4 regions of the Serratia sp. FDAARGOS_506 genome follow, and region 1 is predicted to be linked to each of the others. Evidence: predicted binding sites of a transcription regulator. Region 1 holds the regulator's gene; each other region holds the start of a gene.
What was found. Region 1 encodes PhoB, which activates phosphate uptake and scavenging genes when phosphate is short. Its sites were predicted from a motif close to CTGTCATAAAACTGNCNNAT; they were not measured.
Positions count from the first base shown of each region.

Region 1 (7,868 bases):
AAGGCAAGACGCACGGCGAAAAGCAGAGCTATCGACCATATAAACTTTATCCACCAGTCGATCATATTGGCTATCAATAAATATACACTACATGATTTGTATCATTTTTGAACAATGAATTCACGAAACGTGAAGCATATATCACTTTACCGCGCGAAAACGCCAATAAATGCCCTATTTTCGCGTGGCATAAGCTCCGATCCGCCGCTAAAAAAGGCGAAAATTACGCCGCTTTTTGTCGTTTATTGCATCAGGGCCGGTGCGAGCGGCGGCAACCCAAGAGCCTGGCGAGTCTTTTGCAGGGCGCCCGGCGGCAGCGGCAGATAGCCGTCGTGATTGACCAGGCTCTGCCCTGCGGTCGACAGCACGCGATCGAGGAACGCGGCAGTCAGTGGTTCGAGCGGTTGATTAGGCGCTTTGTTGATGTAGATATAGAGGTAGCGCGACAGCGGGTAGCGATCGTTACGCACGTTGTCGGCGGTAGGTGCCACATAATCCTCCCCCGATTCCGCCAACGGCAGCAGCCGCACGCCGCTGGCGCGAAAGCCGATGCTGGCATAGCCGATGCCGTTGAGCGAACCGGCCACCGCCTGCACCACCGAAGCTGAACCGGGCAACTCATTGACGCGCGGCATAAAGTCGCCGCCGCACAGCGCGCGCAGTTTGAAATAGCCGTAAGTGCCGGAAGCCGAGTTGCGGCCGAAGCGCTGCAGCGAACGCGTCGCCCAGTCGCCGCTAAGCCCCAGCTCGCCCCAGCGCGTCAGCGGCTGGCTTTCACCGCAGCGCCGGGTGGCGGAAAAAATGCGATCGAGCTGCTGCAGATTGAGGCCGCGCAGCGGGTTATCCTGATGCACCAATACCACCAGCGCATCCACCGCCACCGGCACCGCCAGCGGCGCATAGCCATAGCGGTGTTCGAACGCCGAAACCTCGGCCGCTTTCATCGGCCGACTCATCGGGCCCAACTGCGCGGCGCCCGCCGCCAATGCGGTCGGCGCGGTAGAGGAGCCGGCGGCCTGGATCTGCAGGTTAACGTTGGGGTAATGCTGGCTGAAATCCTGCGCCCACAGCGCCATCAGATTCGCCAGGGTGTCGGAACCGACGCTGGACAGGTTGCCCGCCAACATGCCGTCGGGTTGCGCCAGCGCGCCGCGTCCGGCCAGCAGCGCCAGGCAAAGCAACAGCCCTCGGGTTATTCGGGTCATACCGGTGTCTCGCGTTAATTTTTCACCGCATTCTCTGATAAAGCGGCGGGAACAATCAACCGGTTGGGTAAGGTAAAGATAAAGCGGGTGCCGATCCCCGGCTCGCTAAGGATCTCCAACCGCGCGTCGTGATGGCTGAGCGCGTGTTTAACGATCGCCAGCCCCAGCCCGCTGCCGCCGGTCTGGCGCGAACGGGCCTTGTCGACGCGGTAAAAACGCTCGGTCAGGCGCGGAAGGTGTTCGGCGGCGATGCCCGGCCCGTTATCGCTGACCTGGAACTGCGCGCCATGCGCCGTCTGCTGCCAGCTCACTTCGATATGAGTGCCCTTCGGCGTGTGGTTGACCGCGTTGTACACCAGGTTAGACACCGCGCTGCGCAACTGGTCTTCATTGCCGAACACGTTGAGTTGTTCGTTCACCCGGAAGGTGATCTCGTGATTACCGCCACTCAGCGATTGCGCCTCGCGCTGCAACACCCGCAGCATCAGCGGGATATCCACCCGCTCGTTCATGTCGACATTGGGCGCCGCCTCGATGCGCGACAGCGTCAGCAGCTGCTTGACCAGCCCGTCCATCCGGCGGGTCTGCTCTTGCATGGTGCTAAGCGCCTTGCTGCGCAGCGAACCGTCCTGCTCTTCGTCGCCCATCATCTCCAGGTAGCCTTGCAGCACCGTCAGCGGCGTGCGCAGTTCATGGCTGACGTTGGCGAAGAAGTTGCGCCGCGCGCCCTCCAGCTGGCGCATCTGGGTGACGTCACGCGCCACCATCAGCAGCTGCCCTTCGGAATAAGGCATCACGCGGAATTCGACGTAGTGTTCGTTGTTCAGCTGCAGCGTCAGCGGGCGCGAGAACTCCTGCTGTTGCAGATAATGGCTGAATTCCGGATAACGCAGCAGGTTGAGGATGTGCTGGCCGTTGTCTTCCGGCCAGCGGAAGCCGAGCAGATGCTGCGCCAGCCCGTTGCACCAGAAAATGTTGCCTTCGACGGTGGTCATCACCACCGCGTCAGGCAGCGATTCGGCCCCGCTGCGAAAGCGCTTGATCAGCAGCGCCAGCTCGCGCCGGCGGCGGCGATTGCGCTGCTGCATCTGATACAGGCCATAGAACAGGGGCTCCCAGCTCCAGCGGCCGGGCGGCGGCGTCATGCTGCGGTCGATCCACAGCCAATGGGAGAGCTTGAGCTGGTTGTAGAAATTCCACACCAGCGCCGCCAGCGCGGAGGCCAGCAGGAACCAGGGCAAATAACCGAAAATCAGCCCCAGCAGTAAGGCGGGCAGACAAAAAAGAGCCAGCTCCAGAGCCAGCCTCTTCCACGACAGACGTTCTAACACGGCATATTCTCCAGCGCGGCGCGATCAGTAGCGCGTTGAGAACCGGTAGCCGGTGCCCCGAACGGTTTGAACCATTTTATCATGCCCACTGGTTTCTAACGCCTTGCGGAGCCGACGGATATGCACGTCAACGGTACGGTCTTCCACATAAACGTTAGTGCCCCAGACGTGATTAAGCAACTGCTCACGGCTATAAACCCGCTCCGGGTGGGTCATAAAGAAGTGCAGCAGCTTGAACTCGGTCGGCCCCATATCCAACGCCTGATCGTTAGCCATCACGCGGTGGGAGGACGGATCCAGGCTCAGCCCTTGCATTTCAATCACTTCTTCCACCGCCATCGGTGAAATACGGCGCATGACCGCCTTGATGCGCGCCACCAGCTCCTTGGGCGAGAACGGCTTGGTGATGTAATCATCCGCCCCCACTTCCAGGCCGCGCACGCGGTCTTCCTCTTCGCCGCGCGCGGTCAGCATCATGACCGGAATATCGCGGGTCAGCGCTTCGCGCTTCATATGTTTGATAAACTGAATGCCGGAACCGCCGGGCAACATCCAGTCGAGCAACACCAAATCAGGGAACGGCTCAGACAGGCGCGTCACGGCGCTGTCATAATCCTCGGCTTCCAACGGTTGGTAACCATTCTGTTCCAACACAAAGCACACCATCTCACGGATCGGCGCTTCGTCTTCCACCACCAGTATGCGTCTTGCCATCGTCAATCCTGCCAATGTGTTAGCGACTTTGCGGGCGCCATTATGCGTCAGTTTTGTGACACTTTTATGAAAAAAAGCGGCTGTTATAGGCAGTAAGCATAGCGATTATTTCCCGGCGCAAAGAAAAATCATTCCGTAGTCGTCGCCATTGCGCCGGGACAGCCGCCGCCGCGGCCTTTATAATCATCGCCATTACCTTTGCATCCGGGAGTGTCATGCGCCTGATCCACACCTCTGACTGGCATCTTGGCCAGTACTTTTTCACCAAAAGCCGCGCCGCCGAGCACCAGGCTTTTCTGAACTGGCTGATCGAACAGATCGAGCAGCAGCAGGTGGATGCGCTGATCGTCGCCGGGGATCTGTTCGATACCGGCTCGCCGCCCAGCTACGCCCGCGAGCTGTACAACCGCTTCGTGGTGGAACTGCAGCGCACCGGCTGCCAACTGGTGGTTTTGGGCGGCAACCACGACTCGGTAGCGACGCTGAACGAATCGCGGGAACTGCTCTCTTGCCTGAACACCACGGTGATCGCGAGTGCGCAGGGCGCCCTCGAGCAACAGATTGTGGTGCTTAACCAACGCGACGGCCAGCCGGGTGCCGTGCTGTGCGCCATTCCGTTTCTGCGGCCACGCGATCTGCTCACCAGCCGCGCCGGCGAATCCGGCGCGCAGAAACAGCAGGCGCTGCAGGAAGCCATCGCCGAACATTACCAAGCGCTGTATCAGGCGGCCTGCGAGCGCCGCGATCGGCTGGGCCAGCCGCTGCCGATCGTCGCCACCGGCCACCTGACCACCGTCGGCGTCACCACCTCCGACTCGGTGCGCGACATCTATATCGGCACCCTTGACGCCTTCCCGGCACAGGCTTTCCCTCCCGCCGACTATATAGCGCTGGGTCACATTCACCGCGCGCAGAACGTCGCCAAGTCGGAACATATACGCTATAGCGGCTCACCGATTCCACTCAGCTTCGATGAGCTGGGCAAAGCCAAAAGCGTCTTCCTGGTCGATTTCGCCGACGGCGCTCTTCAGCAGGTAAAAGCGCTAACGATCCCGCAGTTCCAGCCCATGCAGCTGATTAAAGGCGATCTGGCTGAGATCGAACGACAGCTGCAGCAATTTGCCGACTATGCCGGCGAGCTGCCGGTGTGGCTGGATATCGAAGTGGCGACGCAGGACTACCTCAGCGATATTCAGCGCCGCATCCAACTGATGGCGGATGAGCTGCCGGTGGAAGTCGTGCTGCTGCGGCGCAGCAAAGAGCAACGCCGCCAGGCGATCGCGCAGCAGGACAAGGAAACGCTGAACGAGCTGAGCGTCAACGAGGTGTTCGAACGGCGCCTGGCGCAGGAGGCCGACATGCCCGAAGCGCGCCAACGGCGGATGCATCAACTGTTCCGTCAGGTGGTCGATGCGGTGCAGCACAATCCTGAGGAGACCCAACCATGAAGATCCTCAGCCTGCGGTTAAAAAACCTCAACTCGCTGCAGGGCGAGTGGAAAATTGACTTCACCGCCGAGCCGTTCGCCAGCAACGGCCTGTTCGCCATTACCGGCCCGACCGGCGCGGGCAAAACCACCCTGCTGGACGCCATTTGCCTGGCGCTGTATCACCAGACGCCGCGCCTCAACGTCACGCCGAGCCAGAATGAACTGATGACCCGTCACACCGCCGAATCGCTGGCGGAGGTCGAATTCGAGGTCAAGGGCGTCGGCTATCGCGCCTTCTGGAGCCAGCGCCGCGCCAAAAACGCGCCGGACGGCAATCTGCAGGCGCCGAAGGTCGAACTGGCGCGCCGCGAGGACGGCAAGATCCTGGCGGACAAAGTGCGCGACAAGCTGGAGATCACCGCCGCCATTACCGGGCTGGACTTCGGCCGCTTCACCAAATCGATGATGCTGTCTCAGGGGCAGTTCGCCGCGTTTCTCAACGCCGATGCCAACGATCGCGCCGAGCTGTTGGAAGAGCTGACCGGCACCGAAATCTACGGGCGGCTGTCCGAACAGGTGTTCGAATCCCACAAGCAGGCCAAAACCGACCTGGATGCGTTGCACCAGCGCGCCAGCGGCATCGAGCTGCTGAACGATGAACAGCGCCACTCCCTGACTGAACGGCTGACGGCGCTGAGCGCGCAGGAAATCGCCCTCGGCGAACAAACCCAGCGGCAGCAACAGGCGCTGAGCTGGTTGCAACAATGGCAACGCCTCCAGCAACAGCAAAACGAGGGGCAACGGCGGCTGGAAACCACCCATCGCGAGCAGGCCGAGGCCGCCCCGCAGCTGCAGCGGCTGGCGCTGAGCGAACCGGCCGAGAAATTACGGCCGCTGCGCGGCGAACGCGATCGCTGCCGCGCCGAGCTGCAGACGATACAACAGCAGGCAGCCCAGCTGACGCAGCAACAGGAGCGGCACTCGGCGCAGCTGGCGCCGCTGCAGCAGGCGGTGGAAAAGGCCCGTCTGGCGCAGCAAGCTCATGCCGAGCATATGCGGCAGCAGCAACAGCTGATCGATGACCAGGTCGCCCCGCTCGACCATCAGATCGCCCAACTGCAGTCGACGCAGACCGAACGGCGACAGGCCGGCGATGCCGCCGCGCAGCAGTGCGCCCAGCAGCAAACTGCGCTGGAGCAGCTCACCGCTCAGCGCAGCCAGCTGACGGCTCAGGCCGGGCAGTATCAGCAACAGTTGAATGCGCTGAGTGAAGCGCTGACCGTTCAACAGCAACAGCAGCAGGCGCTGGAGGCGCAAACGCCGCTGGCCCCGCTGCGCCAGCGCCTGAGCACCCTGGCGGATCTGCGCCCAACGCGTCAGCAGCTGTTCACGCTCGCTTCCCTGTACCGGCAGACCCGTGACCGTCTTGCCCGGCAACAGGCGGAGCACGCCGAGCGGCAAACACAGCTCGCCGGACTGCAACAACAGCTGGAGAGCGCGCGTCAGCAATTCAAGCAGCACAAGGCGCAGCTACAGGAAGTGGAGCGGATCCACGAGCTGGAAAAACGCATCGTCAGCCTGGAAGCGGAGCGCGCCCTGCTGCAGAGCGGTGCCCCCTGCCCGCTGTGTGGCTCCCCCAACCACCCGGCGGTGGAGCAATATCAGGCGGTGCAGCCTTCGGCGACGGAACAGCGCTTGGTTGAGATGCGCACCCTCGCCGAGAAACTGCAAACCCAGGGCACCGAGCTGCGCACCCGCTGTGAAGGCCTGCAAGAGCAGCAGCAACGCCAGCAGCAGGCTATCGCGCAGGATGAGCAGCAGCTGGCTGCCCAACAGCAGCAATGGCAGCAGCTCAGCGCGCCGCTGGCGTTCGACTTTACCCTGGCGGAGGGCGAGCAACTCAGCGCCTGGCTGAGCGGCTGCGACGACGAAGAGCGGCGCGGGCAGCACGCGCTGCAGCAGCATGAACAGGCGGCGCAGGCGGTACAACAGGCAAAAGACGCGCTCGCCGCTCTGCAAACGCAGCAGCAGCAGGCGCAGCAACAGCTGGCGCTGCTCGAAGAGCGCTTTATGCTGTTGCAGAAAACTCATGCCGCCAGCCTGCAACAGCAGCAAGACCTGCTTCAACGCTGGCAGGAAGGCGAGAAGACCCTCGCCGAGCGGCGCGCGCAGCGGCTGGCGCTGTTCGGCGAACAGCGAGTCGCCGAGGTGCGCGAACAGCTGCGCGCCAAACAAATCGCCTGTGAACAGGCCAGCTTGCAGGCCGCCGAGCAGTGGCAAAAGGCGCAGGAACTGCGCGAGCGCCTGGCCGGCCAGCAGGCCGGGTTGCAACAACAGCACACCCAAATGCAGGAACGGCTGCAGCAGGCGGAGCAGCAATGGCTGCAGGCGCTGGCCGACAGCGAATTCGCCGATGAAACCACCTTCGCCGCCGCGCTGCTGGACGACGCCCTGCGCCGCGAATTGCAGCAGCGTAAAGAGCAGCTGCAACAGCGGCAGGTAGAGGCTGCGGCCCTGCTGGCTCAGGCGACGCAAACGCTGGAGCAGCATCGGCAGAACCGCCCGGAAGGGACGGATGAGGCCAACGCGGATCTCGACGCGCTCACCCAATCGCTGGCCGAACTGGCACAGCAGTTGAAGGCGCTGCAGCTGAGCCAGGGCGAGCTGCGCAACCAGCTGGAAAGCGACGCCGCCCGCCGTCTCAATCAACAGGCGCTGTTCGAGCAAATCGCCCGCAGCCAGCAAGACTACGACGACTGGAGCTACCTCAACCAGCTGATCGGCTCGAAAGAAGGCGACAAGTTCCGCCGCTTCGCGCAGGGGCTGACGCTCGATCATCTGGTTTATCTGGCCAACCTTCAGCTCGGCCGGCTGCACGGGCGCTACCTGCTGCAGCGCAAAACCAGCGACGCGCTGGAGCTGCAGGTGGTGGACACCTGGCAGGCCGACGCGCTGCGCGATACCCGTACCCTGTCCGGCGGCGAAAGCTTCCTGGTCAGCCTGGCGCTAGCGCTGGCGTTGTCCGATCTGGTCAGCCACAAAACCAGCATCGACTCGCTGTTCCTCGACGAAGGCTTTGGCACGCTGGACGCCGAAACCCTCGATACCGCGCTGGACGCGCTGGACAGCCTGAATGCTTCCGGTAAAACCATTGGCGTGATCAGCCACGTCGAGGCGATGAAAGAGCGC
Region 1 is NZ_CP033831.1:2,451,127-2,458,994, reverse strand. Features, by position in the region: gene EGY12_RS11920 (PstS family phosphate ABC transporter substrate-binding protein) at 243-1,205, opposite strand; gene phoR (phosphate regulon sensor histidine kinase PhoR) at 1,220-2,536, opposite strand; gene phoB (phosphate response regulator transcription factor PhoB) at 2,561-3,250, opposite strand; gene sbcD (exonuclease subunit SbcD) at 3,466-4,698, shown strand; gene sbcC (exonuclease subunit SbcC) at 4,695-7,868, shown strand, end outside.

Region 2 (7,868 bases), 770 kb from region 1:
GCCGCCAATCACCACTACGTCAAATCGCATCATCCGCCTCCTGCTCCTTGTCGGCCCGGGCTTCAAGCCCGCACAACCCTTGGTAAACCCAGCTGGTAAATTCGCTCTCGCGCAGCGCATCACCCCAGGCGATCGGCCGTACGCCTTTCCACCGTTCGTTGAGGAACTGCGACAACTGCGCGATGGATTGCTGCGGCGTGCTGACCTTAAAGCGCGTCAACAACCCGGCGGCGCGGCAGGCGCAGAGTTCTCCCTGGCAGGTGCCCATGCCGACGCGGGTGCGGCGGCGCAGATCCACCAGATTGTTGACGGTCAGCGAATTGACCGCATAACGCACTTCCCCGGCGGTCACCGCTTCGCATTCGCACACCAGGCTGGTGTCGAGCCGATCGGCCGTCGGCACCTGGCTGGCGCGATCGCCGTGGCGGTAAATTGCCGAGCCGCGAATGCTGGCGGGCAGAGAAACCACGCTGCGCACCGTTTCCTCCGCCGACTGGCGGGATCCGGGCAACGCGTCCTGCGCAGTGGTGCACGGGCGGTTTACACCGAGCTTTTCGCATACCTTGTCGGTAGCCCACTCAGCCATCAGGCGGTAGGTCATCAACTTGCCGCCGGTGATGGTGATAAACCCTTCCAGCCCGTCGCGGCTGGCGTGATCGAGCAGCACGATGCCGCGGCTGACGTTGCGCCCGCTAGGATCGTCGTCGCTGGCCACCAGCGGCCGCACCCCGGCATAGGCGCGCAGAATGCGGGTCTGCGCCAGGGTCGGCGCCAGCAGCGCTCCCTCGCGGATCAGAATGTCCACCTCTTGCGGCGTCACCAGCATGTTGTCAATTTGGTCGTAATCGATATGGGTCGAGGTGGTGCCGATCAGCGAAATGGTGTCGCCCGGCACCAGGATGTCGGCATCCGCCGGTTTGCGACAGCGGTTGATTACCATGTTGTTGATGCGATGGCCGAGGATCAGCAGCGCCCCTTTGGCCGGGAACATGCGGATGCGCAAGTCGGCGTATTCGGCGATCTGCTGGCCCCAGATGCCGGCGGCGTTGACCACCACCGGCGCATGCAGCTCATAACGCCGCTGATTCTGATGGTCGTAAACGCGCACGCCCGTCACCCGGTCGCCGCTGCGCAGCAACCCCACCACCTGATGGTAGGTCAGGATCTGCGCGCCGTGCTCGCGCGCGTCCAGCATGTTGGCGGCGGTCAGCCGGAAGGGATCGACGGTGCCGTCCGGCACCCGCACCGCGCCGATCAGCGCCGGGTTGGCCGCCGGTTCGAGGCGCAGCGCCAGCTGCGGGTCGATCGCTTCAGCATCGATGCCGGCCTGGCGGCAGGCGGCGATAAACTGCTGCTGATAGTCCAGCGAGTCTTGCGGCAAGGTGATGAACAGCCCGTCGGTGCGCTCGATGCAGTGGTGGGCGATGCGTTTCAGGATACGGTTCTCTTCGATGCACTCGCGTGCCGACTCACCGTCGGTCACCGCATAGCGCGCGCCGCTGTGCAGCAAACCGTGATTGCGGCCGGTGGCGCCGGTGGCGATGTCGTGGCGCTCCAGCAAGATGCAGCGCAAGCCGCGCCGCGCGCAGTCGCGGGCGATGCCTGCGCCGGTGGCGCCGCCGCCGATGATGATCACATCCGTTTCGCCGCCGTCAAAATAGCTGCTCATGTCGCTCCCTCAGGATCGGTAGTTATGAGCCTATTGAGCCACGGTTATTAGGGTCTTTGTTTGATAAGGAACAAGAACGAACATAAAACGAAATAAAAATGTCCACAAAAAACCATCAATGTGATCATAATCACGATTTTTGGACGTTTTTCTATTTCATAACGTTAACGAATCGCTCAAAATCCGCCGTGGTTTCATGAAAGTGTAACAATTGCGCCATTCGTCACAGCGACACCAGGCGTATTTGATGACAATGGCGCTCGTTATGGAACACAAAAACACCACATTCGATATCCGCTCAATCATCAAATGAACGTAAAAGGTCATATTGATGTGATAACAGATAAAGCCATCGGAGGCGCTCATGTTGAGTATTTTTAAGCCGGCCGCACACATCGCCCGTGTGCCGAGCGATAAGGTAGACCCGCTCTACCGTAAGCTACGCTGGCAAATTTTCCTGGGGATCTTCTTCGGTTACGCCGCTTACTATCTGGTGCGTAAGAACTTCACCCTGGCCATGCCTTACCTGATCGAACAAGGCTTCAGCCGCGGTGACCTCGGCTTCGCGCTGTCGGGCATTTCCATCGCCTACGGCTTCTCCAAATTCATCATGGGTTCGGTCTCCGACCGTTCCAACCCGCGAGTGTTCCTGCCTGCCGGCCTGATCCTGGCGGCGGCGGTGATGTTGTTCATGGGCTTCGTGCCGTGGGCGACCTCCAGCATCGCCATCATGTTCGTCCTGCTGTTCCTGTGCGGCTGGTTCCAGGGCATGGGTTGGCCGCCGTGCGGCCGCACCATGGTGCACTGGTGGTCGCAGAAAGAACGCGGCGGCATCGTCTCCATCTGGAACTGCGCCCACAACGTGGGTGGCGGCCTGCCGCCGCTGCTGTTCCTGCTGGGCATGGCCTGGTTCAACGACTGGCACGCGGCGCTGTACATGCCGGCCTTCGGCGCCATCCTGGTGGCCCTGATCGCCTTCGCCCTGATGCGCGACACCCCGCAATCCTGCGGCCTGCCGCCGATTGAAGAGTACAAAAACGACTATCCGGACGACTACAGCGAAAAAGACGAAGAAGAGCTGACCGCCAAGCAGATCTTCATGCAGTACATTCTGCCGAACAAGCTGCTGTGGTACATCGCGGTCGCCAACGTGTTCGTCTATCTGCTGCGTTACGGCATTCTGGACTGGTCGCCGACCTACCTGAAAGAAGTGAAACACTTCGCGCTGGACAAGTCTTCCTGGGCTTACTTCCTGTATGAATACGCCGGTATCCCGGGCACCCTGCTGTGCGGCTGGATGTCGGACAAAGTGTTCAAAGGCAACCGCGGCGCCACCGGCGTGTTCTTCATGACGCTGGTAACCATCGCCACCGTGGTGTTCTGGATGAACCCGGCCGGCAACCCGACCGTGGACATGATCTGTATGCTGGTCATCGGCTTCCTGATCTACGGCCCGGTGATGCTGATCGGCCTGCACGCGCTGGAGCTGGCGCCGAAGAAAGCCGCCGGCACCGCCGCGGGCTTCACCGGCCTGTTCGGCTACCTGGGCGGCTCGGTCGCGGCCAGCGCCATCGTCGGCTACACCGTGGACTTCTTCGGTTGGGACGGCGGCTTCATGGTGATGATCGGCGGCGGCGTGCTGGCGGTTATCCTGCTGCTGCTGACCATGCTGAACGAAAAGAAACACCACGCGGAAATCGCCGCCAAGCGCGGTTAAGCGTCACACGACTTTTGCATGATTTAAAGGCCGCCCTGCGGCCTTTTTACTACCCTGCCCCCAACAACACGGAGAAAACGGAATGCGGACTCAAGTCAAAGCCCTGCTGACAGGGATCATTCTCGCCACCTCAATGGTCAGCGCCGCGCAGGCGGCGGACAAAGTGGTGATCGCCCACCGCGGCGCCAGCGGCTACCTGCCGGAACACACTCTGCCGGCGAAGGCGATGGCCTACGCACAGGGTGCCGATTACCTTGAACAAGATCTGGTGATGACCAAGGATAACGAGCTGGTGGTGCTGCATGACCACTACCTCGACCGCGTCACCGACGTCGCCGAACGCTTCCCGGACCGCGCGCGCAAAGACGGCCGCTACTACGCCATCGACTTTACGCTGGCGGAAATCAAATCGCTGAAGTTCACCGAAGGCTTTGAAATCGAAAACGGCAAGAAGGTACAGGGTTACCCTGGCCGCTTCCCGATGGGCAAATCCGACTTCCGCGTGCACACTTTCCAGGAAGAGATCGAGTTCGTGCAGGGTCTGAACCATTCGACCGGCAAAAACATCGGCATCTACCCTGAAATCAAGGCGCCGTGGTTCCACAAGCAGGAAGGCAAAGACATCTCCAGCAAAGTGCTGGCGGTGCTCAAGCAATACGGTTACACCGGCAAGAACGATAACGTCTACCTGCAATGCTTCGACGCCAACGAGCTCAAACGCATCAAGAACGAGCTGGAGCCGAAGCTGGGCATGGACCTGAAACTGGTGCAGCTGATCGCCTATAACGACTGGCAGGAAACCTACGAGCAGAAAGCCGACGGCAAGTGGGTAGAATACGACTACGATTGGATGTTCAAGCCGGGCGCGATGAAGAAAATCGCTCAGTATGCCGACGGCATCGGGCCGGACTACCACATGCTGGTGGTGGCAGATAAATCCAAGCCGGGCCACATCGTGCTGACCGACATGGTGAAAGAAGCGCACGCCAGCAAGCTGGCGGTGCATCCGTTCACCATCCGCGCCGATGCGCTGCCGAAGTACGTGACCGACGTGAACCAGCTGTATGACGTGATTTACAACCAGGCCGGCGTCGATGGCGTATTCACCGACTTCCCGGACAAGGGCGTGCAGTTCCTGCAGAAGCAGGGCCAGCACAAGTAATAACAAGGGCGCCGCGAGGCGCCCTTGGATTGCTGACAAAGGAGGAAAAACGTGGTTTTTCCTCCTTTGTGGATATCAGTCGAAAATCAATAAATTGATTTTCCTTGTTTTTTAGACATTGCCCTCTGTAAGCTCGGCAACGTCATCCGGTTTATCATTGACTTTAAGGGCGCCGCGAGGCGCCCTTGTTATTTAAGAAAAACGGCCTGGTTATTTCAGAGAAACATCTTGCGCAGGTAGTGCGGCACCGCGTTATCGACGTTGGAGCCGATCACTTCCAGCTCCGGCAGCATATCCTTCAGGCGCTGATGCGCGTCGCGCATGATGCAGCCCTTGCCGGCCATCGACAGCATCTCCAGATCGTTCATGCCGTCGCCGAAGGCAATGCACTCTTGCAGCGTATAGCCGATGATCTTGGCCACTTCTTCCAGCGCATGCCCTTTCGACACGCCACCCGCCATCACTTCCAGGCAGGTCGGGAACGAGAAGCTGACGTTGACCCGATCGCCCCAGCGCGCGTTGATGGCGTCTTCCACCTGCAGCAACCGCTCATGGTCTTCACAGGTGAAGTAAACCTTACAGACGCCGTCGGTTTCCAGCAGGCCCGGCTCGAACAGCTGGTATTTGAACACCGACTCCTGGAAGAACTCTTCCTGTTCCGGGCTTTCGCGGTTGATGAACCAGTCATCGTTACGGTAGACGTTGGTGGTGATCTCCGGATCGTCGTGCAGCATGCCGTACAGATCGCGGGCGATATCCCCGTCCAGGTTGTGGCTGAAAATCAACTCGCCGGCGGTGTTGTGCACCCGCGCGCCGTTGGAGGTGATCATAAAGGCGCTGATCTCCAGGCTGTCGCGGATCTGCGCCACGTCGATATGGTGACGGCCGGTGGCGAACACGAAATGCACGCCGCGCTGGGTCAGCAACTTCAGCGTTTCTTTGGCGTACGGCGACAGGGTATGGTCGGGAGACAGCAGCGTGCCATCTAAATCGGAAGCGACGACGTGATACATAGCGTTATGTTCTAACCTCTGATGGAGTTGTCGGCGGCAGCCCGCCGCCTAAGTGTTGAGCAAAGAAGCGCAGGATTGCGTTCAGTGCTTCGGCGCGCATCGCGTCCCGCTCGAACAGGATCTCATGGCGTGCGCCGTTGATAACCAACGGGAGCCCCCCTTCGCAAGGGCGCCCCGCGTCTGACAGAGCCTGACAAAAAGCCTGGTGCGAACGGTTGTCGACCACCCGTTCTTCACCGGCTTGCAAAAGCAACAGCGGCGTTGTTATCTCCCCGGCCTGAGCGATAATCTGCCGGCCGGCGCGGATGCTCTCCCGCACCCAATGATAGGTCGGCCCGCCCACCTGCAGCTCGGGGTAATCAGCGTAATAGCGCAGGCTGCGCCGGTAGCGCTCGCGGCTGTGGGTCAACACGTTGACCACATAGGGCAGCGGACGCCACTGGCCGGTACCCACCGCGTAGTAGTCGCGGATCGCCGGGCGCGTCTCCACCCAGTCGAGAATACGGTCGGCCAGCCAGCCCGGCATCGGCAACTGAATGCCAAACATCGGCGCGCAAAACGCCGCCGCGTCGAATGCCTGCGGTCGGCGCTGCAGGAACTGCGCCAGGATCGCGCCGCCCATCGAATGTGCCAGCGCGAAGCGCTGCCGATAACCGCGCGATTCGACCTCACGCTGCCAAAGCTGCTCGAAATCGTCCACGTAGTCGGCGAAGTTTACCACATGACCGCGGTGCGTATCCGCCAGTAAACGGCCGGAGCGCCCCTGGCCGCGATGATCGACGATCACCACATCGTAACCGCAGTGGAACAGATCGTAGGCCACCTCGGGGTATTTCACGTAGCTTTCGATGCGGCCGGGGCTGACCACCACCACCCGCTGATGCCGCGCGGAACGGAAGCGCACAAAGCGGATCGGCACGCCGTCTACGCCACTGAACTCACCTTCTTCACGCAACCGCCAGAAGTCCAGCAGCGGCCCGGTGGCGAAGGCAGCGAACTGCGTTTCACGCGTTAACCAGTCATCGGAGCTGAGAGTGAACGAGGTCATCGAGAGCCTTTTCCCTGTGGGGCCGGCGGAAAATGTGACCGCTGGCACAAGAAATCATACTAGCGTATTGTGATTCAATTCTTACAAAAAACGGCGCCGCCTCGGCGCATTGTGGCACAAAACGACACTTTCAGGGAGCCGAGAACCATGACCTTGGACTGGTGGTTAACCTATCTGCTGACCACGCTTATCCTCAGCCTGTCCCCCGGCTCAGGCGCCATCAACACCATGAGTACCGGTATCAGCCACGGTTATCGCGGCGCCGCCGCGTCGATCGCCGGGCTGCAGGTCGGGTTGAGCGCGCACATCGTGCTGGTGGGCATCGGCCTCGGCGCGCTGATTTCTCAATCGCTGCTGGCGTTCGAGCTGCTGAAATGGCTGGGCGCCGCTTACCTGGTGTGGCTCGGCATCCAGCAGTGGCGCGCCGCCGGGGCGCTGGATCTGCATGCGCTGGCGGGCAGCATGCCGCGCCGCCGCCTGTTCCGCCGCGCGGTACTGGTCAACCTGACCAACCCGAAAAGCATCGTGTTTCTTGCCGCGCTGTTCCCGCAGTTCATCCTGCCCAATCAGCCGCAGGCCGAGCAGTACCTGGTGCTCGGCGTCACCACCGTGGTGGTGGATATTCTGGTGATGATCGGTTACGCCACCCTGGCAACGCGCATCGCCGGCTGGCTGAAGACCCCACGCCAGATGCAGCTGCTCAACCGGCTGTTCGGCTCGCTGTTCATTCTGGTGGCGGGGCTGCTGGCGACCGCCCGCAAAGCCTGACAAAAAAGGCCGGGCATCGCTGCTCGGCCTTTGGCGTGTCACTGCCGCTCAGCGGGTAAAGATCAGGTGTAACCCGAAGCCGGTGAACAGCACGCCCGCCACCCCGTCGATCCACTTGGCCAACCGCTGGTAGCCGCGGCGCATCGCCGGCAGCGCGAACACTACCGCCACCAGACTGAACCAGACGAAGGTCTCGGCGACGATCAGCAAGAACAGCCCCCAGCGCGCCCCGGCGCCGACGCTATCACCGACGAACAGCGAGAACACGCTGCCGAAATAGATCACCGCCTTCGGGTTGGACAGATTGGTCAGGAAGCCGCGAATAAAGCTGCGCCCGGCCTTCGGCAACGCCACCTGAGCCTCCGCCGCCGGCTGCGCTTGCTGCGCCCGCGCGGAACGCAGCAGTTGCCACCCCATCCAGCACAGGTAAATGCCGCCGCCGACCATGATGATCTGGTGTAACCAGGCCATCTTCTGCAGGATCAGATGCA
Region 2 is NZ_CP033831.1:1,683,080-1,690,947, reverse strand. Features, by position in the region: gene glpB (glycerol-3-phosphate dehydrogenase subunit GlpB) at 1-30, opposite strand, end outside; gene glpA (anaerobic glycerol-3-phosphate dehydrogenase subunit A) at 20-1,669, opposite strand; gene glpT (glycerol-3-phosphate transporter) at 2,034-3,386, shown strand; gene glpQ (glycerophosphodiester phosphodiesterase) at 3,469-4,548, shown strand; gene yigL (sugar/pyridoxal phosphate phosphatase YigL) at 4,764-5,561, opposite strand; gene pldB (lysophospholipase L2) at 5,566-6,609, opposite strand; gene rhtB (homoserine/homoserine lactone efflux protein) at 6,757-7,377, shown strand; gene rhtC (threonine export protein RhtC) at 7,426-7,868, opposite strand, start outside.
Region 2: glpT (glycerol-3-phosphate transporter) is a predicted target of PhoB. The motif match lies at 1,861-1,880, and genes of this name have one in related genera.

Region 3 (7,868 bases), 1.1 Mb from region 1:
AAGCGCAGCTACTGCAAGGGCGCAATTTTTAACTCCAAAGCGTTAGACGTACAGTTTAATTTACGAGCCTGGTCGGGTTTGCTGCCAGTGTGACCTGGATCAATATCTGCCTGAAACTCGCTAAAAAAATCAGATTTGATTAGTTTATGCCGCCATAGAGGGCTGCTCGCCGTTCTGGCTGCTGCAACGGCCATACCGGGACGCTGTGACGAGTTGAAACGTTAACGAAGATAATGAGAAAACTAGAGAATTTTCACCTGCTGGTGATGCTTATCCTGTTGGTCGCCGTCGGCCAGATGGCGCAAACCATTTATGTTCCCGTTATTGCTGATATCGCTCACGATCTGTCGGTTCGCACCGGCGCCGTACAACGGGTGATGGCGGCGTATCTGCTGACCTACGGTTTCTCCCAGCTGATTTACGGCCCGATATCGGACCGTATCGGGCGTCGCCCGGTGATCCTGACCGGCATGATGATCTTCCTGGTCGGTGCGCTGGGGGCGCTGCTGTCCACCAACCTGACGATGCTGGTCGCCGCCAGCGCGATTCAGGGCATGGGCACCGGCGTGGCGGGCGTGATGGCGCGCACCATGCCGCGCGATCTGTATGCCGGCACCGCGCTGCGCTACGCCAACAGCCTGTTGAACATGGGGATTCTGGTTAGCCCACTGCTGGCACCGGTGATCGGCGGCGCATTGGCGATGGTGTTCGGCTGGCGCGCCTGTTACGCCTTCCTGCTGGCGCTGTGCGCCTGCGTCGCCTTCGCCATGTTTCGCTGGCTACCGGAGACCCGCCCGGTGCAAACGGAAAAACGCCGCATGCTGGCCAGTTTCCGTCAGCTGCTGGGCGACAGCACCTTCAGCTGCTATCTGGTGATGCTGATCGGCGCGCTGGCGGGGATTGCGGTATTCGAGGCCAGCTGTGGCGTGTTGATGGGCGGCGTGTTGGGGTTGAGCGGTTTGACCGTCAGCATCCTGTTCATTCTGCCGATCCCGGCGGCATTTTTCGGCGCCTGGTACGCCGGGCGCGACGGCAAGACCTTCCACACCCTGATGTGGCATTCGGTGATTAGCTGTCTGCTGGCGGGGGCGATGATGTGGATCCCGGGCTGGTTCGGCGTGATGAACATTTGGACGCTGATCGTGCCGGCCGCGCTGTTCTTCTTCGGCGCCGGCATGCTGTTCCCGCTGGCCACCACCGGGGCGATGGAGCCGTTCCCTTATCTGGCCGGTGCGGCGGGCGCGTTGGTAGGCGGCATGCAGAACATGGGGTCGGGGCTCGCGACCTGGCTTTCCGCCATGTTGCCGCAAACCGGGCAGTTCAGCCTCGGATTGCTGATGTTCGCGATGGCGCTGCTGATCCTGCTGTGCTGGTGGCCGCTGTCCAACCGGATGCAGCATCAGGGGCATACCGCATAACGACAGGGCGCCTTTCGGCGCCCTGTTTCGTTACAGCAAAAACTCGTGCAGCGCCGGGTCTTTGCGATCCAGATAGTGGGTCGAACGGATGCGGCGGATGGTGCGCGACTTACCTCGGATCAGCAGGGTTTCGGTCGTGGCCATATTGCCCTGGCGGCTGATGCCCTCCAGCAGATCGCCCTTGGTGATGCCGGTGGCTGAGAAGATCACGTTGTCGTTGCGCGCCATCTGCTCCATGCGCAGCACCTGACCGGCCTCAATACCCATTTCCTGGCAGCGCGCCAGCTCCTGCTCGCCGAGGCGGCGGTTTTCGGCGCTGTCGCCTTTCACCTCATGACGCGGCAGCAAACGCGCCTGCATGTCGCCGTCCAGCGCGCGGATCACCGCGGCTGAGATCACCCCTTCCGGCGCGCCGCCGATGCCGTACATCACATCAACCTCGCTTTCCGGCATGCAGGTGAGAATGGAGGCTGCCACGTCGCCGTCAGGAATGGCGAACACCCGCACGCCCAGCTTCTGCATCTGCGCGATGACGCCGTCGTGGCGCGGTTTGGCCAAGACGATCACCGTCAGCTGCGACAGCGGTTTGCCCAGCCGTGCGGCGACGTTCTGCAGGTTCTCCGCCAACGGCAGATTGAGGTCGATAGCGCCGCGCGCCGCCGGGCCGACCACCAGCTTCTCCATGTACATGTCCGGCGCGTGCAGGAAGGTGCCGCGATCGCCCACCGCCAGTACCGCCAGCGCATTGGACTGGCCCATGGCGGTCATGCGGGTGCCTTCGATCGGATCGACCGCGATGTCGACCGCGTCGCCCTGGCCGGTGCCGACCTGTTCGCCGATATACAGCATCGGCGCTTCGTCGATCTCGCCTTCGCCGATCACGATGCGGCCATCGATATCCACTTTGTTGAGCATGATGCGCATGGCGTGGACCGCCGCGCCGTCGGCGGCGTTCTTGTCGCCGCGTCCCAGCCATTTGTAGCCCGCCAGCGCGGCGGCTTCGGTAACGCGGGAAAATTCGATGGCTAATTCACGTTTCATGGCAAACCTGTCTGTGAGAAAGGGAAGAAAATATCGGCAAAGTCTATCACAGCGCGGCGGCGGCGGGGCGGGGCAAAAAAAAGCGCCGCCCGCAGGCAGCGCTTGTTGGAGAAACGGCAGCTTCGGGATTACTCGTGATCTTCCCATGCCTGAGCGCGAGCCACCGCTTTTTTCCAGCCGCTGTAGCGGTAGTTGCGTTCGGTGGTTTCGATGCTTGGGCGGAACTCGCGCTCAATCACCGCTTTGCTCTTCACTTCATCCAGATCGTTCCAGTAGCCGATGGCCAGGCCCGCCAGGAAAGCGGCGCCCAGCGCCGTCGATTCACGCACTTCAGGGCGTTCTACGCGGGTGCCGAGGATATCGGACTGGAACTGCATCAGGAAGTTGTTGGCGACCGCGCCGCCGTCCACGCGCAGCGATTGCAGGCGGGTGTTGGCGTCGGCCTGCATGGCGTCCAACACGTCGCGGGTCTGGAAGGCGATGGATTCCAGCGTGGCGCGGATGATGTGGTTGCTGTTGGCGCCACGGGTCAGACCGAAGATGGCGCCGCGGGCATACGGATCCCAGTATGGCGCGCCCAGGCCGGTGAAGGCCGGCACCACATAGACGCCGTTGCTGTCTTTCACCTTGGTGGCGAAGTATTCGGAGTCGGCGGCGTCGCTGATCAGTTTCAGCTCGTCGCGCAGCCACTGGATAGACGCACCGCCGATGAACACCGCACCTTCCAGCGCATAGTTCACTTCGCCGCGCGGGCCGCAGGCGATGGTGGTCAGCAGGCCGTTTTTCGAACGTACCGCTTCTTTGCCGGTGTTCATCAGCAGGAAGCAGCCGGTGCCGTAGGTGTTCTTCGCCATGCCCGGTTGAACGCACAGCTGGCCATACAATGCCGCCTGTTGGTCACCGGCGATTCCGGCGATAGGAATACGCGTGCCGCCCTTACCGCCAATGTTGGTCTGGCCGTAGACCTCGGAGGAAGGACGGACTTTCGGCAGCATGGCGCGCGGGATATCCAGCACTTCCAGCATGCGTTCATCCCAGTCCAGCTCATGGATGTTGAACATCATGGTGCGTGAGGCGTTGGTGTAATCGGTAACGTGTACGCGCCCCTGGGTCATTTTCCACACCAGCCAGGTATCGACGGTGCCGAACAGCAGCTCGCCGCGCTTGGCGCGCTCGCGGGCGCCTTCGACGTTGTCCAGGATCCACTTCACCTTGGTGCCGGAGAAGTACGGGTCAACCACCAGGCCGGTGTTGTGACGGATGTACTCTTCCAGGCCGTCGCGCTTGAGCTTCTCGCAGATGTCGGCGGTGCGGCGGCACTGCCAGACGATGGCGTTGTAAATCGGCTTGCCGGTCTCTTTTTCCCAGACGATGGTGGTTTCGCGCTGGTTGGTGATGCCGATGCCGGCGATCTGATCGGAACTGATGTCGGCTTTCGCCAGCACTTCTACCAGCGTCGAGCTTTGCGACGCCCAGATCTCCATCGGGTCGTGCTCAACCCAGCCGGCCTTTGGATAGATCTGCGGGAATTCGCGCTGCGATACCGCAACGATGTTGGCGTCGTGATCGAGCACGACGGCGCGTGAACTGGTGGTCCCTTGGTCGAGTGCGACAATGTATTTTTTTTCTACAGTCATGGTAATTATCCTGCTGTTGTTAACCGTTTAAAACTGCACCCATCACGCTTTGCGCTGCTGGGTCTTGGCGTCGGGCTCTTCTTCCGTCACGCAGACGTCACACGGCAGGTGGCGGCCAATCAGCGCGCGGTAACCGAAAGCGCCCAGGCCACAGCCGACGATAGGGGCGAAGATCGGCACCAGGAAGTACGGGATGTCGCGTGCGCCGGTGAAGGCGACTTTGCCCCAGCCGGCCAGGTAGGCGAACAGTTTCGGCCCGAAGTCACGCGCCGGGTTCAACGCAAAGCCGGTCAATGGTCCCATGGAGGCGCCGATCACGGCAATCAGAATACCGATCAGCAGCGGCGCCAGCGGACCGCGCGGAATGCCGTTGCCGTCGTCGGTCAGCGCCAGGATCAGGCACATCAGAATGGCGGCGATCACCGTTTCTACCAGGAAGGCCTGGCCGACGGAGATGTGCGCGTTAGGGTAAGTCGAGAAGATACCGGCCAGTTCGAGGCTTTCGTTGCTGCCGCGCACCATGTGGTGAGCCGTTTCGAAGTCGAAGAACAGGTTGTAGTACAGCCCATAAACCAGGGCTGCAGCGCAGAAGGCACCAGCGACCTGCGCAATGATGTAAGGCACCACTTTGCGCCCGTCGAAACAGGCGAACAGCCACAGGGCGAGGGTGACCGCAGGGTTGAGATGCGCGCCGGAAATGGCGGCGGTCAGATAGATGGCCATGGCGACGCCCAGGCCCCAAATGATGCTGATTTCCCACTGGCCGAAGCTGGCGCCCGCCAGTTTCAGCGCGGCAACGCAGCCTACGCCAAAGAAGATCAGCAGCGCCGTGCCGAGGAACTCGGCGATGCACTGGCCTTTTAATGTCGGACTGGTGGTTTGGCTCATAATGTTGTTGTCCTGCAAAACGGCGGTTGTTGGTTTATAGGCTCAGTTGGGTAGACATCCGGCCTATGGGCACAGTTTTTTCATCTCGTCCAATTATTGAATAAGGACGTGATGTAAATTTATCGTTAACGAACATAAACGAGAAATAGCGAAATCAAAATGTGTGTGGCTCGTCATAAAATTGAGCGATTTCGCGTCGTTTAGTGTTCTTTCTGAGCCATAAAAGTGTGATCTGACCAGTGATTTGGCGAGGGTTGTTAACAACTCGCGGCGGTAGGGGCGGGGATTTTCAGTTTTTGCTGATGGTGGGGGCAGGAAAATTGCAACAGACTGCGTGATGATCCGGTATGTTGCTAGACAGGCGGAGACTGGCTACTTACAATCGTTTTTAACGAATCGAGACCGGCGCGCCTTCCGTAACGGCGCGCGTCACTGAGTGCGATGCAATATTCGCAGTAGCTGCAGCCGATGTTGCGGCCGCTACTTATAGATGTACGCCTTGCTATCATGAGGGGACTGAAGCATGTCATTTGAAGTATTTGAGAAACTGGAAGCAAAAGTACAGCAGGCGATTGATACCATCACCCTGTTGCAGATGGAAATTGAAGAGCTGAAAGACAAAAACAACTCTCTGTCGCAGGAAGTTCAGGCTGCCTCCGGCAACCACGAAGCGCTGGTGCGCGAAAACCAACAGCTGAAAGAAGAACAGCACGTATGGCAAGATCGCCTGCGCGCTCTGCTGGGCAAAATGGAAGAGGTCTGATTCCTCACGCCATGCAGCAACGAAAAGGGCGCCTCAGGCGCCCTTTTTCATGACCGAAAATCACTCGATGTCGAGCGGGTCTTCGGAGAGGATGATGCCGGTGTTGTCGGCATACAGGTGGTCGCCGGAGAAGAAGGTGACGCCGCCGAAGTTGACGCGGATATCGCTTTCGCCCACGCCTTCGCTTACGGCACCCGCCGGGATCGCCGCCATCGCCTGAATGCCGATGTCGAGCTCTTCCAGATCGTCCACCTGACGCACCGCGCCGTACACCACGATGCCTTCCCATTCGTTCTGGGCGGCCAGGCGCGCCAGTTCGGCGTTGATCAGCGCACGACGTACCGAACCGCCGCCGTCGATCAACAGCACGCGGCCGCGGCCGTTTTCTTCAAGCAGATCGAACAACAGGCCGTTATCCTCAAAGCATTTCACCGTGGTGATCTGCCCGCCAAATGAAGTACGCCCGCCAAAATTGGAGAACAGAGGTTCAACAACGTTCACCTCTTCATGATAGATGTCGCAAAGTTCGGAAGTATCGTATTTCATAGGATTTTACGTCTGTTTGCCGCTGGAATGTTCAGTATATCCCTTTATTCGCCCTGTTGGCAAAATCATCAGTTTTTAACTGAGCGCCACGCCGATAGCGAACAGCAGGTTGGCCAACAATGCCGCTTTGACCATGTGCTCCAGCATCGGCCGCATGCCGACCGGCGTCGTATCGCGCAGCACGCGCAGGCCGTGGCGCACCAGCAGCGGGATCGCCAGCACGAACAGCCAGCCCCACGGGCTGTGGAGATTGAACAGCGTAAACAGCGCGAAACACAACACCGCGCCGCCGAGCAACAGGGCATGGTAAATGCGCGCCTTGTGCGGGCCGAGACGCACCGCCAGCGTGTTCTTGCCGTTTTCGCGATCGCTCTCGATATCGCGCAGATTGTTGATGTTGAGCACCGCCGTCGCCAGCAGGCCGCAGGCGGTGGCCGGCAGCATCACGACGCTGTCGAAGGTGTGCGTTTGCAAATAGTAGGTACCGGCCACGCTCAGCCAGCCAAAGAACACCAACACTGAGATGTCGCCCAGCCCCAAATACCCGTAGGGCTTGTTGCCGACGGTATAAGTGATGGCCGCCACGATAGACAACCCGCCCAGCACCAGGAAGCCCACCACGTCGCTGGGTTGCTCGCAGGCGACGGCGATCAGCGAACAGCCGGCGAGGGCGATCAGCACCACTGTCACCACCAGCGCCCGTTTCATCTGTGCCTGGGTGATCATGCCTTTTTGCATGCCGCGCAAGGGTCCGATGCGATCTTCTTTGTCGCTGCCTTTGACCGCATCGCCGTAGTCGTTCGCCAGGTTGGAGAGGATCTGCAGCAGGCCGGCGGTCAACAGCGCCAGCAGCGCCACTTCAGGTTTCAGACTGCCGTGCCAGGCGGCGATTGCCGAGCCGACCACGATGGAGGCAAAGGCCAACGGCAGGGTGCGGGGGCGTAGACTTTCCAGCCAGGCGGAGATCGGGGTGGTGGAGATTGATGAGCTCATGTTTCGCTTCTGTCAGTAAGTTGCGGTGTCCGTTAGAAATAATTGTGGGAGGCAATGCCTCCCACACAGATGACTGACAAGACAATGATTGAGCGATTATAGGATAAAACGACTCAAATCTTCATCCGCCACCAGTTCATCCAGATGACTGCGCACGTAATCCGCATCAATTGTAATGGATTGGCCATTAATTTCACTCGCATCGTAGGAAATATCTTCCATCAGACGCTCCAGCACGGTGTGCAGCCGACGTGCGCCGATGTTCTCGGTGCTTTCGTTGACCTGCCACGCGGCTTCGGCGATGCGACGGATGCCGTCAGCGGTGAACTCAATGTTGACGCCTTCGGTGCCCATCAGCGCTTTGTACTGCTCGGTCAACGACGCGCTCGGCTCGGTCAGGATGCGCTCAAAGTCTTCGGTGGTCAGCGCCTGCAGCTCAACGCGGATCGGCAGACGGCCCTGCAGTTCCGGGATCAGATCCGACGGATTGGCGGTCTGGAACGCGCCGGAGGCGATGAACAGGATGTGGTCGGTCTTCACCATACCGTGTTTGGTCGACACGGTGCAGCCTTCCACCAGCGG
Region 3 is NZ_CP033831.1:1,379,972-1,387,839, reverse strand. Features, by position in the region: gene emrD (multidrug efflux MFS transporter EmrD) at 234-1,418, shown strand; gene glpX (class II fructose-bisphosphatase) at 1,449-2,459, opposite strand; gene glpK (glycerol kinase GlpK) at 2,588-4,096, opposite strand; gene EGY12_RS06810 (MIP/aquaporin family protein) at 4,139-4,984, opposite strand; gene zapB (septal ring assembly protein ZapB) at 5,508-5,747, shown strand; gene rraA (ribonuclease E activity regulator RraA) at 5,808-6,293, opposite strand; gene EGY12_RS06795 (1,4-dihydroxy-2-naphthoate polyprenyltransferase) at 6,369-7,286, opposite strand; gene hslU (HslU--HslV peptidase ATPase subunit) at 7,383-7,868, opposite strand, start outside.
Region 3: EGY12_RS06810 (MIP/aquaporin family protein) is a predicted target of PhoB. The motif match lies at 5,155-5,174, and genes of this name have one in related genera.

Region 4 (7,868 bases), 740 kb from region 1:
TACCGGTCCACACGCCTTCCAGCTCCTCATCCACCACGCTGCGGATCTGCGGCATGTTGCCCAGACGCAGGCCCTTGGTGAACGGCAACGGCGGCTTGTTCAGCATCTGGCGAGTGGCGACGTCGGCACCCGGGTTCTTGTCGTAGAAGCCCTGCTGCTTGGTCAGATCGTAAGCCGCGGTGGTGATCGGCAGATAGCCGGTCTTCTGGTGCCATTCGGCGGCGATTTCCGGCTGCGCCAGGTACTGCAGGAACTCGGCCACGCCCTTGTAGGTGGCGGCGTCTTTGCCGTTCATCACCCACAGGCTGGCCCCACCGATGATGGCGTTCTGCGGCGCGTTTTTCGCGTCGGCGTCGTATGGCATCATGCCGACGCCGTAGTTGAATTTGGCGTAGTGCTTGATGTCCGCCAGCGAACCGGAAGAAGCGGTGGTGATGGCGCAGTCGCCGTTATAAAACTTCTCGGTGGATTCGTCTTTGCGGCCGAAATAGGTGAAGTCGCCCTTCTTGTTCATCGCCTCCAGCAGCTCGATGTGCTTGACCTGCAGCGGCTTGTTGAACTCCAGCTTGGCGTTGGTGCCGCCGAACCCGTTGTTTTCGCTGGCGAACGGCACGCCGTGCCAGGCGCTGAAGTTCTCCAGCTGGATCCAGCCCTGCCAGCCGCTGGCGTAGCCGCACTTCATGCCGGCCTCACGCAGCTTGGCGGTATCCGCCGCCAGCTCCTGCCAGGTTTTCGGCGGCTGGTCCGGGTTCAGGCCGGCCTTCTTGAAGGCGTCTTTGTTGTAGTACAGCACCGGCGTGGAGCTGTTGAATGGCTGAGACAGCAGATGGCCGCTCTTGTTGTCGGTGTAATAGCCGGCTACCGTCGGCACGAACACCGACTCGTCGAAGTTGATGCCGGCCTCTTTAAACACTTCGTAGACCGGTTTGATGGCCTTGCTGGCCATCATGGTGGCAGTGCCCACCTCGTAAACCTGCAGGATCGCCGGCGCCTTGCCGGAGCGGTAAGCGGCGATGCCCGCCGCCAGGCTCTGTTCGTAGTTGCCTTTATAAACCGGCACAATCTTGACGTCGCTATGCGACTGGTTGAAGCGATCCGCCAGGGAATCCACTTCCTTACCCAGTTCGCCTTCCATCGAATGCCAGAACGGGATCTCGGTCGCCGCCAGCGCCTGAGTGCTGACCGCCAGGGTCAACGCGACGCACAGCGTGGTTTTGCGAATAGCGTAGGTGAGCATGCCTAACTCCTGAAAAAAGCTGGTGTAAAAGCGCGTGAGCGAAAAGAATCAATTCTTGATGAGGGAGTGCCCCCTATAGCTTTCGAGTTGCAGCAAGGCGGCAACCTGCTGGCACCCTGGAGCTTAGCTAACTAAGTGACAGGGGGGCAGCCGGGCAGCCAACAACGCTGCGGCTCGAAAGATGACGGGGGATAACATGCCATGCGCGGATGACAGAAAAATAACCGTTACATGACAGCCACATGACGGCAAGGTGAAGTGAAGATGGCGGTTTGATGTCGGCGGCGGGCATGGGCTCCGCCGCCGCGAGGATTACAGCGAACGGCGCAGACGCGCCACCGCTTCCTGCATCTGCTGTTCGGTGGCGGTGGCGAACGACAGGCGGAAGGTCGAACGATCCGGGTTGTCGGAGAAGAAGTATTCCCCCGGCACGAACACCACGCCCTGCTGCAGCGTGGTGTTCAGCCATTCGGTGGCGTTGAACGGCTGGCGGAAACGCGCCCACAGGAACATGCCGCCCTTCGGTTTATCGAAGGTGATGTAGTCGCCCAGCTCCTGCTCCACCAAACCGGCCAGGATCTCGCCCTTCTGTTTGTAGGCGGCGCGGATCTTGTCGATCTGCGCCGGCAGGCGGCCCAGGCCGAGGTAGCATTCGACGATGCTCTGCGACAGCGCGCTGGCGTGCAGATCCGCCGCCTGCTTGATGATCGCCACTTTATGCAGCAGGAACGGCGGCAGGATCGCCCAGCCCAACCGCAGGCCCGGCGCCAGGATCTTGGAGAAGGTCGAGGTATAGATAATGTGGTCGGTGTTGCCCAGCACCCGCTGTGACACCTGATGCAGCGTCGGGTGGCGCTCTTCGGTGAAACGCAGCTCGCCGTACGGATCGTCTTCGATGATCAGGAAGTTATGCTCGGCGGCCAGCTTCACCAGCAGTTCGCGGCGCGCGGCGCTCAGGGTGATGCCGCTGGGGTTACCGAAGTTCGGCACCACGTACACACCCTTGATGCGCTGGGTTTTCAGCAGCTCGGCCAGCTCTTCCACCACCATGCCGTCGCTGTCGGACGAGACCGACATGATGTTGGCTTCCGCCAGCTCCAACGTTTGCAGCGCCGCCAGGTAGGTCGGGCGCTCCACCACGAACACGTCGCCGGGGTTGACGATGGCGCGCATCACCAAATCCAATGCCTGCTGCGAGCCGGCGGTGACCATCACCTCTTCTGCGCGCGCGGTGACGCCGCGCTCGGCGCACAGCGCGCAAATGCGCTCACGCAGCAGCGGGCTGCCTTCGGTCAGACCGTATTGGAACGCGCTTTTCGGCTGTTCGGTGATCGCCTGCTGCGTGGCGATGCTCAGCCCTTCGAAATCAAACAGCGCATCAGAGGGGATGCCGCCCGCCAGCGAAATGACGTGTTCCATCTTGCTGTGTTTAAGCAATTCACGGATGGCCGAACTTTTTACGTTAACGATGCGCTGCGCGAGTAACCCTTCTGTCTTCATCTCTTCTTCTCGTACCTGATTATTTTAATTCGTAGGGGGGCGGATTAACCGCCCAGATACGCCGACCTCACTGCTTCGTTGGCTAACAGTGCAGCCCCCGTATCTTCCAACACCACGCGGCCGTTTTCCAGCACATAACCGCGGTCCGCCAATTTCAGCGCCTGATTGGCGTTTTGCTCCACCAGGAAGATGGTCATCCCCTCTTCCCGCAGCTGCTGAATGATGTCGAAAATCTGCTGGATGATGATGGGCGCCAGCCCGAGCGAGGGCTCGTCGAGCAGCAGCAGCTTCGGCTGGCTCATCAGCGCGCGGCCGATGGCCAACATCTGCTGCTCGCCGCCGGACATGGTGCCGGCGCGCTGGCTTCGGCGCTCCAGCAGGCGCGGAAACAGAGCGAACACCCGTTCGATGCGCTGCTGATATTGGTGACGATCGGCGAAGAAGCCGCCCATCGCCAGGTTTTCTTCCACCGTCATACGCGAGAAGACGCGCCGCCCTTCAGGAACGATCGCCACCGCTTCGCGCATGATGCGCGAGGTTTGCCACTGGGTGATGTCCTGCCCCTGGAAGACGATGCTGCCTTCGCTGGCGCGCGGTTCGCCGCACAGGGTGCCGAGCAGCGTGGTTTTACCGGCGCCGTTGGCGCCGATTAACGTCACGATTTCGCCCTGACTAATCGTAAGACTGACCTGATGCAGCGCCTGAATTTTGCCGTAATGGGCGGATACCTGATTAAATGACAACATATTATTCTTCGCCCAAATAAGCCCGGATCACGTCCGGGTTGTTGCGGATCTCCGCCGGTGTGCCCTGCGCCAGCGGCGTACCCTGATTCACCACGTAAATGCGGTCGGAAATGCCCATCACCAGTTTCATGTCGTGCTCGATCAGCAGTACCGAGACCTTATGCCGATCGCGCAGCTCGACGATCAGGTGATCCAGCTCGTCGGTCTCTTTCGGGTTGAGGCCGGCGGCCGGTTCATCCAACATCAGCAGCTCAGGCCGGGTCACCATGCAGCGGGCGATCTCCAGCCGCCGCTGCTGCCCATAGGCCAGGTTGCCCGCCGAACGGTTGGCCATCTCCAGCAGGCCGACGCGCTCCAGCCACTCCGCCGCGCGCGCCAGCGCCTCGGCTTCGGCGCGGCGGAAGGCCGGGGTTTTCAACAGCCCGGCGAACACGCCGCTTTTCAGGTGCTGATGCTGCGCCACCAGCAAGTTCTCGATCACCGTCATTTCACGGAACAGCCGCACGTGCTGGAAGGTGCGTACCACGCCCATACGGGCGATGGCCTGCCCCGCCAACCCTTCCAGATGACGATCGCGCAATTTGATGGTGCCGCCGGTCGGGCGGTAAAAACCGGTCAGACAGTTGAACACCGTGGTCTTACCGGCGCCATTGGGGCCGATCAACGACACGATTTCACCTTCGTTCAGCGTCAATGCCACGTTGTTGACCGCCAGCAGCCCGCCGAAACGCATCGACAGGCCCTCCACCTGCAGTAAAGGTTGAACGTTCATGCCTGTTCCCCCTTGCCCGCGTGAATATCCGCCGCCTGCAGCTTCAACTGCGGCCGCTTCATCGGCAACAGCCCCTGCGGCCGCCAAATCATCATCAGCACCATCAGCGCACCCAGCAGCAACATGCTGTATTCATTCAGATCGCGCATCAGCTCGCGCGACACCACCAGCAGGATCGCCGCCAGAATGACCGCGAACTGCGAGCCCATGCCCCCCAGTACGACGATCGCCAGTACGAAGGCCGATTCGACGAAGGTGAAGGATTCCGGGCTGACAAACCCCTGGCGCGCGGCGAACAGCGTGCCGGCAAATCCGGCGAAAGCGGCGCTGATGGTAAAAGCGGTCAGCTTGATGCGCGTCGGGCTGAGGCCCAGCGAGCGGCAGGCGATCTCGTCTTCACGCAGCGCTTCCCAGGCGCGCCCCAGCGGCATGCGCAGCAGACGGTTGATGACGAACAGCGTCAGCACCACCAGTAGCAGCGCCACCAGGTACAGGAACACGATGCGATCGCTCGGATCGTATTTCAGGCCGAAGAAGTTATGGAAGGTATCCCAACCGCCGTCGCGCACGCTGCGGTTGAACTCCAGGCCGAAGAAGGTCGGTTTCGGGATCTGGCTGATGCCGTTCGGCCCGCCGGTGATCTCGGTATTGTTCAGCAGCAGGATGCGCACGATCTCACCGAAGCCGAGCGTCACGATCGCCAGATAGTCGCCGCGCAGCCGTAGCACCGGGAAACCGAGCAGGAAGCCGAAGGCGGCGGTGACGATGCCCGCCAGCGGCAGGCTCTCCCAGAAGCCGAAGCCGTAATAGTGATTCAACAGCGCGTAGGTGTAGGCGCCGATGGCGTAGAAACCGCCGTAACCGAGCACCAGCAGACCGGACAAGCCCACCACCACGTTGAGGCCGAGGCCCAACATCACATAGATCAGCGTCAAGGTGGCGATATCCACCGTGCCGCGCGACACCAGGAACGGCCAGGCGACCGCCGCGACGATGAGCAGAGCCGCCAGCAGCTTTTGCCGCGGCGTGGTGCCGTCGAAGCTTGGCAGCACGAACGCCGGGCCGGAGACTTTTTTCAGCCCCTGCTGCATCAGCGGGCGCAACAGCTGGAAGAAAAAGACGATGACGCAGCCGATGCCGATCCACATCCAGCGCACTTCCGCCGCGCCGTGCACCACCAGCTTGGTGCCGTCCAGGCTGAGCTGCATGCCCATCAGGAATGACGCCATCACGAACAGCACCGCCGTGGCGATCAGCGCATTAAGCAGATTGAGTTTCATACTTTCTCAACCTCCGGACGCCCAAGGATGCCGGTCGGCATGATCAGCAGCACCACGATCAGCAACGCAAACGACACCACGTCTTTGTATTCGGTGCTGAGGTAGGCGGAGGTCAGCGCTTCCGCCACGCCCAGCACCAGACCGCCGATCATCGCGCCGGGAATGCTGCCGATGCCGCCCAGAACAGCAGCGGTGAAGGCTTTCATACCGGCCATAAAGCCGATGTAAGGGTTGATGACGCCATAAAACTGGCCGAGCAATACCCCTGCCACCGCCGCCATTACCGCACCGATGACGAAGGTCAGCGAGATCACCCGGTCAGTGTTGATGCCCAGCAGGCTGGCCATCTTCAGGTCTTCTGCACAGGCGCGGCAGGCGCGGCCCATGCGCGAATAGCGAATAAACAGCGTCAGCGCCAGCATCGCCAGGAAGGTCACGAGCCAGATGGTCAGCTGCATGGTGCTGATGGTGGCGGCGAAGCCGTTGCTTTCCCCCAATACCCACTGGCCGGTCACCAGACTGGGCAGCGCCAGATCGCGTGAGCCCTGCGTCAGGCTGACGTAGTTTTGCAGGAATATCGACATGCCGATGGCCGAGATCAGCGCAATCAGGCGCTTGGAGTTGCGCACCGGCTTGTAGGCCACCCGCTCGATGCTCCAGCCGTAGGCGCTGGCGATGACGATCGAGACCAGAAACGCGGCACCGATCAGCAGCCAGCCGACGTCGATGCCGAGCATCATCAGGGCGGCGATGACGATAAAGGAGACATAGCTGCCGATCATGTACACCTCGCCGTGGGCGAAGTTGATCATGCCGATGATGCCGTAAACCATGGTGTAACCGATGGCGATCAATGCATAGGTGCTGCCCAACGTTAAGCCGTTGAACATCTGCTGCAGAAAATAGAGGAGCTGCTCTGACATACTCTGAACCCTTGGCTGCGAAACCCGCCGGCGGAGGAACCGGCGGGTAAAGGGAGACGGGGCCGGCAAGCCGACCCGCCGGGCGCAGCGGGCTGCGCCCCACCCTAATCATTATGGCTTATTTGATCGGTGTGGATGTGCCGTTGGCATGCCACTCGAACACGCCGAACTCGAAGCCCTTCAGGTCGCCCTTGTCATCCCAACTCAGCGGCCCCATCACGGTGTCTACCGGCTTGCCGGTTTTCAGATCCTTGACGATGTCCGCCGGTTCCTGGCTGCCGCTGCGCTCCATGCCGGTGGTCAGCGACTGCAGCGCGGCATAGGTGGTCCAGACGAACGGGCCGGTCGGATCCAGCTTCTTGGCTTTCAATGCATCGACGATCGGCTGGTTGGCAGGCACCTGATCGTAGCGTTTCGGCAGCGTCACCAACATGCCTTCCGAAGCAGCCCCGGCGATGTTGGACAGCGAAGAGTTACCCACGCCTTCCGGCCCCATGAAGCGGGTGGTCAACCCGGCCTGTTTGGCCTGACGCAGGATCTGGCCCATTTCCGGGTAGTAGCCGCCAAAGTACACGAAGTCGATATTCTCTTTTTTCAGGCGCGCCACCAGGGTAGAGAAGTCTTTGTCGCCGGCGGTGATGCCTTCGAACATCGCCACCTCGGCGCCCTGTTTTTTCAGGCTGTCGCGCACCGAGCGCGCCAGGCCTTCGCCGTATTGCTGCTTGTCGTGCACCACGGCGATACGCTTCGGCTTGATGTCGCTGAGGATGTATTTGGCGGCGGTCGGCCCCTGATCCGAGTCCAGACCGGTGGTACGCAGGATCATCTTGTAGCCGCGGGTAGTCAGATCGGCGTTGGTGGCCGCCGGGGTAATCATGATCACGCCTTCGTCTTCATAGATATCGGACGCCGGCTGGGTGGAAGAGGAGCACAGGTGGCCGATCACGTAGCGAATGCCGTCGTTGATCACCTTGTTGGCGACCGCTACCGCCTGTTTCGGATCGCAGGCGTCGTCGTATTCCACGCCGACCAGCTTGTCGCCCTTGATGCCGCCCTTGGCGTTGATGTCGGCAATCGCCTGGCGCGCGCCGGTAAACTCCATGTCGCCATACTGCGCGACCGGGCCGGACATCGCCCCGACGATCGCCACCTTGATGTCTTTCGCCATGGCCGCCTGGCTCATGGCCATCGCAATACAACCCGCCAGCAGTGCCTTACCTGTTGTTAATTTCATCCGCAAATCCCCATCTGTCGTTGTGAACGTACCTGTTGTGTTTGCCTGCGCCCGCTCGTTATTGACCGCTTTTGTTATAAGTAATAATGATTTAGGCGTTTTTCAGGCATTATTTTCTAATAAGACTTTATTTTTCATGCCATTAAACAGGAATTTTCTTCTGCAAATCAACTTCA
Region 4 is NZ_CP033831.1:1,711,330-1,719,197, reverse strand. Features, by position in the region: gene ugpB (sn-glycerol-3-phosphate ABC transporter substrate-binding protein UgpB) at 1-1,237, opposite strand, end outside; gene EGY12_RS08350 (PLP-dependent aminotransferase family protein) at 1,550-2,737, opposite strand; gene livF (high-affinity branched-chain amino acid ABC transporter ATP-binding protein LivF) at 2,782-3,483, opposite strand; gene livG (high-affinity branched-chain amino acid ABC transporter ATP-binding protein LivG) at 3,485-4,255, opposite strand; gene EGY12_RS08335 (high-affinity branched-chain amino acid ABC transporter permease LivM) at 4,252-5,535, opposite strand; gene livH (high-affinity branched-chain amino acid ABC transporter permease LivH) at 5,532-6,458, opposite strand; gene EGY12_RS08325 (branched-chain amino acid ABC transporter substrate-binding protein) at 6,577-7,692, opposite strand.
Region 4: ugpB (sn-glycerol-3-phosphate ABC transporter substrate-binding protein UgpB) is a predicted target of PhoB. The motif match lies at 1,456-1,475, and genes of this name have one in related genera.